DNA from 2 places in the Bariatricus sp. TF06-38A genome. Region 1 is predicted to be linked to the other one. Evidence: riboswitches for the same ligand, from Rfam matches in the RefSeq annotation. Region 1 holds a riboswitch; the other holds the start of a gene.
The links. Region 1 has a riboswitch for glycine ahead of glyA (serine hydroxymethyltransferase). Riboswitches for the same ligand answer to the same signal wherever they lie in the genome.

Region 1 (5,188 bases):
CCACACCTTCTGCGGATGCTTCTGCACCATCATATACGCAGGCATTGGAAATATCCATTCCTGTCAGATCACAGATCATGGTCTGATATTCAAAGATCGACTGCAGGATTCCCTGGCTGATCTCTGCCTGATAAGGAGTATATGCAGTTAATAAATTTTCTTTTGAAATCACGCTCTTTACTGTTGCCGGAATAAAATGCCGGTAAGCGCCTGCGCCGCGGAAAATCGTCTTAAAGACCTGATTCTTTGCAGCAATATTTTCCATATCACGACGTACTTCTAATTCTGTTTTTCCTTCCGGAATATTAAGACCGCCCTGGATCTTTACTTCTGCCGGAATGTGTGCGAACAAATCATCAATTGTCTGAAACCCGATTTCTTTCAGCATTTCCTGACGCTGTTCTTTTGTATTCGGTACATAGCTTCCCATAAATGGTCCACCGCCTTTCCCTGATTATTCTTCGCTTGCTACAAATGCCTCATATTCTTCTGCTGAAAGAAGTTCCTCTGTTCCCGATACATCTTTTACTTTGATGAACCATGCATCATACGGAGCGCCATTGATCTTTTCTGGTGCGTCAAGAAGTTCTTCGTTGATTTCTTCAACTTCTCCTGTTACCGGTGAGTATACATCTGATACCGCTTTTACAGATTCAACATCTCCAAATACTTCTCCGGCTTCTACACTGTCTCCAGCTTCCGGAAGATTTACGAATACGAGATCACCGAGTGCTGACTGTGCATAATCCGTAAGTCCAATTGTCCAGACTCCACCTTCTTCTTTTACCCATTCGTGTGATTTTGTATATTTTAATTCTGCTCTTACTTCCATGATTTTAATCTCCTTTTCTTTTCAACTGCCGATCGCCTTTTCCAAACACTCTCTATCGTTTTTTTCTGCGACCGGACTGTTAATCTATTTTCGTTATTATTTTCTTTTATTTTGCTCTCTTATAGAACGGAAGCTGCACAACTTCTGCTTCCACTCTTCTTCCACGTACATCTGCTTCTACCTTGTCGCCAATTGCTACGCTTCCGGCATCAACAAGTGCCATGGCGATTGGATATCCAAGATAAGGGCAATGCGTTCCGGATGTTGTATGTCCGATCTTCTGATCTCCAGCATACAGATCCTGATGTTCACGGATGATTCCTCTTCCTGTTACTTTAAGACCAATTCTTTCGATCTTTGGTGTTCCTCTGTCTTCTATGGCTTTCTTTCCGATGAATTCGTCTTTCTTCATCTTAACACCGAAGTTCAGACCTGTTTCAAGAGGTGATACTTCATCATCCATCTCATGTCCGTAAAGAGGCATTGCAGCTTCCATGCGAAGTGTATCACGAGCACCAAGTCCACAAGGGATTAGTCCCTCTTCTTTTCCTGCTTCAAGAAGTGTCTCCCACATCTTTTCTGCCAGATCACTTGCCAGGTAGATCTCTACACCATCTTCACCGGTATATCCTGTCTTGGATACGATGCAAGGCATTCCGGCAACTTCTGCGCCAAATACTGCATGATAATATTTCTTTGGAATATTTTCTTCTGTTGTAAGTTTTCTTAAGATTTCCATCGCCTTCGGTCCCTGAAGAGCGATCTGTCCATACTGGTCGGATACATCTGTAAATGTAACCTCTCCTGACTGATGTGCGAGCATCCACTGATAATCCTTATCCTTGTTTGCTGCATTTACTACGATAAAATAGTGATCATCTGATCTTTTGTATACGATCAGGTCATCTACAGTTCCACCGTTCTCGTTACACATCGGACTGTATCTTGCCTGTCCGTCTACCATATTTGTAAAATCGTTTGTAAGGATGTGCTGCAGATTGACAAGAGCATCTTTTCCTTCACAAAGGATTTCGCCCATATGAGATACATCAAAAAGTCCTGCCTGTGTACGTACTGCCATATGCTCTTTGATCACGCCTGTCTCATACTGAACCGGAAGAAGGTATCCGGCAAACGGCACGATCTTTCCACCTGCTTTTACATGAACGTCATAAAGGGGTGTTTTTAATTCCATTATTTTTTCCTCCTGTTATTCATAAAGTGGATATTTATCGCAGATCTTTGTAACTTCGGCACGGATTTCATCTGCTTTGGTATCAAAGTCTGTAATCGTCATCTTGATCAGTTTTGCGATGGTCTTCATATCTTCTTCTTTCAGACCTCTTGTTGTAACAGCCGGTGTTCCGATACGAACTCCACTGGTCACAAACGGACTTGCAGGATCATTCGGAACTGCATTCTTATTAACTGTAATGTAAACTTCATCCAGTCTGTTCTGAAGTTCTTTTCCTGTGATGTTCATGTTCTGAAGATCTACCAGAATCAGATGGTTGTCTGTTCCACCACTGACAAGGTTGAATCCTTCTTCAACCATGGCTTCTGCAAGTGCTTTTGCATTCTTGACAACCTGTTCCTGATAGGTTTTGAATTCCGGTTTTAATGCTTCTCCGAAGCATACAGCTTTTGCTGCGATAATGTGCATCAGAGGTCCGCCCTGTGTTCCCGGGAAGATTGCTTTGTTGATCGCTTTTGCATATTCTTCTTTGCACATGATCATTCCACCACGAGGTCCTCTGAGTGTCTTATGTGTTGTTGTTGTAACTACATCAGCATAAGGAACCGGGCTCTGGTGAAGTCCTGCTGCAACAAGACCTGCAATATGTGCCATATCTACGAAAAGATAAGCTCCAACTTCTTTTGCGATATCTGCAAAAATATCAAAACGGATCTCTCTTGGATAAGCCGAAGCTCCTGCTACGATCATCTTTGGTTTGCATTCACGTGCAAGCTTTCTGATTGCATCGTAATCCAGAACACCGTCATCATTGACATTGTAAGGTACGAAATTGTAAAGGATACCGGAAAGGTTTACCGGTGAACCATGTGTAAGATGTCCGCCGTGTGCCAGGTTCAGTCCCATAACTGTATCACCTGGTTTGATCAGCGCCTGATATACAGCTGTATTCGCATTTGCTCCTGAATGCGGCTGTACACATACATGGTCACATCCGAATAATTTCTTTGCACGTTCAATTGCAAGATTTTCAAGAATATCTACATCCTCGCATCCGCCATAATAACGTTTTCCCGGATAACCTTCTGCATACTTGTTTGTCGGTACAGTTCCCATCGCAAGCATAACTGCCGGGCTTACGATATTCTCTGATGCGATCAGTTCAAGGTTTCTACGCTGACGGCCAAGTTCTAACTGCAGCGCTTTCCCTACTTCTTCATCACATTCAGTAATGTAATTTGTTACATCTTCAATTCTGTTCATTCTCTTTTACCTCCTTAGAACCAACTACCTGGTCTTTTTTGCTCCCTTTCCGGTGTATTTGATTCAGAATTTTATCGTTTATATCTGTATTTTTCTGAATATTCCCCTTTTTAGGGTACAAAAAAAACAGGCAAAAAAGTTTTCGTCTTTGAAATCTTTTTTGTCTGCCTCTGTCCGTTCACCTGAAAGATCACCCGGACTTTTGCGCTATATAGTCCAGACTACTTCTTCGGTACAATACATATATATTGTTCTCCAGAGTGTTGTCCGAATATGTTCCTTTTGCCTGAGAGTTTCTGCCTGCCCCTTCGGCTCATGCTATACATTAAATAACGGAGCGCGCCGTCTGTACAACAAGTATCTCACATATTCATCTTCCAACCTTAACGTTAATCTCATTATATAATTGTCGTTACAATTAGTCAAGTGTTAAATAATTTTCTTTATTGTTTATTATTTATCAGAATATTTAATAGTTTTTCCCTATAGGCATTGTTTTTATTGACTATTTTTTAACTATATCATCGATTTTCTTTGTCTATTTTCACACTTGCCAGCATTTCCCCTGTCGCAAAAAAGTTTCCACCAGTAAAGTTGAATGACAAATGGGACAAATATAAGTGTTCAAATTCGATTGTTGTGCCATGGCGAGGAGACTCAGAAATTATGGAAGCCTCTGCTGACATAATTTTCGCTTTCAGAGGCTCCTCAGAATGGTTGGCACAACGGAATTTGAACACTTATATTTGTCTCACAACCTCCCAAACAAACTTTTTTGCACAAAAAGATCCGGACTTCCCAAACCTGGGAAATCCGGATCTTTTCAAATCTCTACCACTCAAATTTCTTCTCAAAGTACGCTTTGAGATCTTCAATTTTAATTCTTTCCTGCTGCATTGTATCACGGTCACGAACAGTAACTGCTCCGTCTTCTTCTGAATCGAAGTCATAAGTTACGCAGAACGGTGTTCCGATCTCATCCTGACGACGATATCTCTTACCGATATTTCCTCTATCATCAAATTCGCAGTTGTAGTATTTGCTAAGCATAGCATAAACCTTCTCAGCGCCCTCGTTCAGCTTCTTGGAGAGCGGAAGCACACCGATCTTAACCGGTGCAAGTTCCGGATGGAAATGCATCACAGTACGTGTAGAACCGTCTTCCAGTTCTTCCTCATCATATGCTGCGCAAAGGAACGCAAGTACCACACGGTCAGCACCAAGTGACGGCTCGATAACGTATGGAATGTATTTTTCATTGGTTTCATCATCAAAGTAAGTCAGATCCTGTCCTGATACATTCTGATGCTGTGTCAGGTCATAATCTGTTCTGTCTGCGATTCCCCACAGCTCGCCCCATCCAAATGGGAAGAGGAATTCTACGTCTGTTGTAGCCTTGCTGTAGAAAGAAAGCTCTTCTTTGTCATGATCTCTGTAACGGACTTCCTCATCCTTAAGTCCAAGAGAGAACAGCCAGTCAAGACAGAATTTCTTCCAGTAAGCAAACCATTCAAGGTCTGTATCCGGTTTGCAGAAGAATTCAAGTTCCATCTGTTCAAACTCACGGGTACGGAATGTAAAGTTACCTGGTGTAATCTCGTTACGGAATGATTTACCGATCTGACCAATACCAAATGGAAGCTTCTTTCTTGAAGTTCTCTGTACGTTCTTAAAGTTTACGAAGATTCCCTGCGCAGTCTCAGGACGAAGGTAAACAACGTTCTTTGCATCTTCTGTTACACCCTGGAAAGTCTTGAACATCAGGTTAAATTCACGGATCTCTGTGAAATTGTGCTTTCCACAAGTCGGACACGGAACTTCGTGTTCTTTTACAAATCCTTCCATCTCTTCATGTGACCATCCGTCAATGCTGTCCGGAATATCGATTCCATGCTCAT
Region 2 (5,188 bases), on a different contig from region 1:
AAGACGGAATGTCTTCTTTCCAAGCACTTGCAACAGCGATTGCTGCTCAGGTTGGTACCGGTAATATCGCCGGAGCTGCAACTGCAATTGCAGTCGGTGGTCCGGGAGCAATCTTCTGGATGTGGATCAGCGCATTCCTCGGAATGTCAACGATCTTCGCAGAAGCGGTTATGGCTCAGAAGTTCAAGCAGGTCAGTGATGACGGAACCGTAACCGGTGGTCCGGTATATTACATACGAGGAGCATTTAAAGGAACGTTCGGAAAAGTTCTGGCAGCTATTTTTGCAGTCCTGATTATCTTTGCACTTGGATTCATGGGCAATGCAGTTCAGTCTAACTCAATCGCAGCATCATGGAACACTGCATTCGGAATTCCGAAGATTGCAATGGGTATTTTTGTAGCAGTTGTTTCTCTGTTTGTATTCACAGGTGGTATGAAGCGAATCGCAAAAGTTACTGAACTGATCGTGCCGATCATGGCAGCATTTTATATAGTAGGTTCTTTGATCGTAATTTTTGCAAACGTTACAGCAATCCCGGCAGCATTCCATGACATTATTGTCGGTGCGTTTAAACCGGCAGCAGTAGCAGGTGGTGCAATGGGCGCAACCTTGAAGCTTGCAGTACAGAAAGGTGTGGCAAGAGGTCTCTTCTCCAATGAAGCTGGTATGGGTTCTACACCACACGCACATGCAGTAGCAAAAGTAAAACATCCGGTTGAACAGGGCTTTGTAGCTATGATCGGTGTGTTCATTGATACATTCGTAATTCTTAACCTGACAGCACTTGTTATTATCACAACCGGTTCAAGAACGACTGGTCTTACAGGTGCACAGCTGAGCCAGTATGCTTTCTCTACATTATATGGTAAGTTCGGTGAGATCTTTATCGCGATCTGTATGTTATTCTTCGCATTCTCAACGATCATCGGATGGTATTTCTTCGGTGAAGCAAACATCCGTTACCTGTTTGGAGCAAAAGCTGTTAAAATTTACTCAATCATTGTATGTATCTGCGTAGCACTTGGATCACTTCAGGAAGTAGAACTTGTATGGAATATGGCAGACTGCTTTAACAGTATGATGGTTATCCCGAATGCGATTGCACTGGTAGCACTCAGTGGTCTTGTTAAGAAGACGCATGACGATTACTATAATAATTTCCTGCCAAATCAGAAAAAAGGCAAATAGATAATTTGTATAATAACTGAAAAATAGTTATAGAAAAAAACAATAAGATATATACAAAAAAATCTATAAAAAGACTAGCATTTTGTATAAATGTGTGTTATAGTAATCATGTCAGCAAGAAAGATGCTGTAAAATGTATAAAAAATGCAGTCAATTAGATAGTAGGTTGATATTTCCTGCGAGAGAATCATTTATAAAGATATTTGATAAATGGTCGCCGAAGATGCAAACCGTAGAGCAGTAAAGCTCGTTGAATGGTGAAACTTTCAGGCAAAAGGATCGGGAAAGGTACTACACTCTGAATCCGGAATTGCCGAATTTACAAGGAGACAGAAAGGACGTTTAAAACAGAGAAGTTGTTTTGGCGTCCTTTTTTGATACCAGATATATGTTAAAAAATTATCTGGAGTATTTCAGACACAGGGAGTCAAAAAAGACCGCATAAACGGACAGGGGACGAAAGGAAGAAGCGGCTATGAATACTGGATTTATGATTATCACAAATAATCCGCTGGTAAAAGAAAAACTGGGGGAAGATTATCATGTGGAATACGAAGAACTTTCTTATGAGGACACACTTAAAAAAGTTCAGAAGATGATCTTCCAGGGATACCGGCTTTTGACACATCCGCTGTCCGGAAGCGTAAAACCGAATGAGACTCCATATAAGTCGGTTATGCTCTCAGAAACGCCGGAAGGTCTGGATGCACAGGCAATGCAGATTATCGCGAGTGCTATTCAGGCGTGCGGCAAATTTCAGTTTAAGTCTGATCTTTATAAACCACAGGTTTATGCAGACTTTCAGCTTGTAGATTACACATTGATCTCAAGCGCTCTGCCGTCAGCGGAAAGCTGGCGCTAGACAAAAGGCTGTAGAAGTACATGCGGTTTGGTGTACTTTTGAGCATACAACAAACACATTCAAAAAAGGAGGGAATTTACAGTGAGATTAGAAATGGGTCACATTTTTATTAACGACATTCAGTTCGCGTCTGAGTCTAAAATCGAAAACGGCGTTCTCTATGTTGATGAAGAAGCTGTAAAGGCAATCGTTCTTGAGGACGAAAAAATCAAAGGCGTTAAGTTTGATATTGCAAAACCAGGTGAAAGCGTTCGTATCACTCCGGTTAAAGACGTTATTGAACCACGTGTTAAAGTTGAAGGAAGAGGGGGAATCTTCCCGGGCGTTATCGCAAAAGTTGACACTGTAGGAAGTGGTAAGACATATGCATTAAAGGGAATGGCTGTTGTAACAGCTGGTAAGATCGTTGGTTTCCAGGAAGGTATCATCGATATGTCAGGCCCGGGTGCAGAATATACTCCATTTTCAAAGCTGAACAACTTAGTTGTTGTCTGCGAACCGGTTGAAGGAATCAAACAGCATGAATATGAAAAAGCTGTTCGTCTTGCCGGATTCAGAGTAGCAGTTTATCTTGGGGAACTTGCTCGCGAACTTACACCAGATGAGACAAAGGTTTATGAAACATACGGAATCATGGAAGGAAAAGAAAAATTCCCGAACCTTCCGAGAGTTGCTTATGTACAGATGCTTCAGAGCCAGGGGCTTCTCCATGACACATATGTATACGGTGTTGATGCTAAGAGAACACTCTCTACAATCATGAACCCGACAGAAGTTATGGACGGAGCTATCGTATCTGGTAACTGTGTATCCGCTTGCGATAAGAACCCAACATATGTTCATGAAAACAACCCGGTTGTACATGACCTGTTCGAAGAACACGGAAAAACAATCAACTTCGTTTGCCAGATTCTTACAAACGAAAACGTATACCTTGCTGATAAGATGCGTTCATCTGACTGGACAGCTAAGATGTGCCGTCTGTTAGACCTTGATGCAGTTATCGTATCTCAGGAAGGATTCGGTAACCCGGATACTGACCTTATCATGAACTGCAAGAAGATCGAAGCTGAAGGCGTTAAGACTGTAATCATTACAGACGAATATGCCGGACGTGACGGAAAATCTCAGTCACTGGCAGATGCTGATCCGGCTGCAGACGCAGTTGTAACCGGTGGAAATGCTAACCAGGTAATCGTACTTCCTAAGATGGATAAAGTAATCGGAACAGAAGAATTCGTTACAACCATTGCTGGTGGTAATGAACATTCTCATCGTGAAGATGGAACAATCGAAGTTGAAATTCAGGCCATTACCGGTGCTACAAATGAAACCGGATTTGGATATCTGAGTGCACGTTAGGAATGGAGGACGAAAAGATAATGAGTAAAATTAAAGTTGTACATTATATCAATCAGTTCTTCGCTCAGATCGGTGGAGAAGAAAAAGCTGATTATCCTGCTGAACTTCGTGTAGGCGAAGTTGTCGGACCAGGTATGGCTCTGATGCAGCAGTTTAAAGATGAAGCAGAGATCGTAGCTACAATCGTTTGCGGTGACTCTTACTTCAATGAAAACCTTGACAAAGCAAAAGCTGATATTCTTGAAATGGTTAAGAGCCAGAATCCTGATATCTTCATCGCTGGACCTGCTTTCAATGCTGGACGTTACGGTGTTGCATGCGGAACTATCTGTGATGCAGTACAGGAAGAACTCGGAATCCCGGCAGTAACTGGTATGTACGTTGAAAACCCAGGTGCTGATATGTTCAAGAACAAAGTTTACACAGTATCTACAAAGAACAGCGCAGCTGGTATGAGAGACGCAGTTAAGAAACTTGCTCCTCTTGCTCTTAAGATCGCTAAAGGCGAAAAAATCGGTGCTTCTTGCCAGGAAGGTTACATGCCGAACGGAGTTCGTGTAAACTTCTTCGAAAAAGAACGTGGATCTAAGAGAGCTGTTAAGATGCTCCTTAAGAAACTGGCAGACAAGCCGTTTGAGACAGAGTATCCAATGCCAACATTCGACCGTGTTGATCCACAGCCAGCTATCAAAGATCTTAGCAAGGCTACAATCGCACTTTGTACTTCAGGTGGAATCGTTCCGAAAGGAAATCCGGACCACATCGAAAGTTCAAATGCCTCACATTACGGAGAATATGACATCACAGGTGTTATGGATCTTACAGAAGAGACATACGAAACAGCTCATGGTGGATATGACCCGGTATATGCAAACGAAGATCCAGACCGTGTACTTCCTGTAGACGTTATGCGTGAATTCGAAAAAGAAGGCGTTATCGGAAAACTTCACAACAAATTCTATACAACAGTTGGTAACGGTACAGCCGTAGCTTCTGCAAAAGCTTTCGCTGAGGAATATGCTCAGAAACTTATAGCAGACGGTGTTGACGCAGTTATCATGACCTCTACTTGAGGTACCTGTACACGTTGCGGTGCAACAATGGTAAAAGCAATTGAAGCAGCTGGACTCCCGGTAGTTCATATGTGTACAGTAACTCCGATTTCCATGACAGTTGGTGCGAACAGAATCGTTCCTACGATTGCTATTCCTCATCCACTTGGAAATCCGGCTCTTGAAAAAGATGAAGAGTATGCTCTTCGTAAGGGCCTTGTTGAAAAAGCTCTGAAAGCTCTTACAACAGAAGTAGACGGACAGACAATCTTTGACAACTAAATCATAGTTAGAAGGTCATGTAATTTTATTAAAAAAGGAGAGAACGTTATGAGCAAAGTTTATGACGTGATCGTCCTGGGTGCGGGACCTGCAGGCTTAGCTGCAGGTCTGTACGCAGGAAGAAGCCGTCTTTCAACACTGGTTATTGAGAAAGGTAAAGATGGCGGACAGATCGCAATCACAGATGACATCGAAAATTATCCTGGACAGATCGTAGAAGGGGAAAGCGGTCCTTCTCTTATCGCAAGAATGACACAGCAGTGTGAAAAATTCGGCGTTGAGAGAGCCTCAGATGTAATTAACGAAGTACACCTGGACGGCGATATCAAAGTACTGAAGAGTGCGAAGGCTGAATATCAGTCAAAGACGGTTATCATCGCAACCGGAGCTTTTGCAAGACCGATCGGATGCAAAGGCGAAAAAGAGTTCATGGGCAAGGG

Region 2: another riboswitch for glycine. It lies ahead of PG418_RS12400 (GrdX family protein); the one in region 1 lies ahead of glyA (serine hydroxymethyltransferase).

The regions. Positions count from the first base shown of each region.
Region 1 covers NZ_JAQFCE010000001.1:14,970-20,157, reverse strand. Annotated here, with positions in the region: gene gcvPA (aminomethyl-transferring glycine dehydrogenase subunit GcvPA) at 1-430, opposite strand, end outside; gene gcvH (glycine cleavage system protein GcvH) at 455-832, opposite strand; gene gcvT (glycine cleavage system aminomethyltransferase GcvT) at 939-2,027, opposite strand; gene glyA (serine hydroxymethyltransferase) at 2,043-3,290, opposite strand; glycine riboswitch at 3,555-3,667, opposite strand; gene PG418_RS00055 (glycine--tRNA ligase) at 4,122-5,188, opposite strand, start outside.
Region 2 covers NZ_JAQFCE010000016.1:55,271-60,458, forward strand. Annotated here, with positions in the region: gene PG418_RS12395 (alanine/glycine:cation symporter family protein) at 1-1,190, shown strand, start outside; glycine riboswitch at 1,358-1,482, shown strand; gene PG418_RS12400 (GrdX family protein) at 1,666-2,052, shown strand; gene PG418_RS12405 (glycine/sarcosine/betaine reductase component B subunit) at 2,134-3,414, shown strand; gene grdB (glycine reductase complex selenoprotein B) at 3,435-4,748, shown strand; gene trxB (thioredoxin-disulfide reductase) at 4,797-5,188, shown strand, end outside.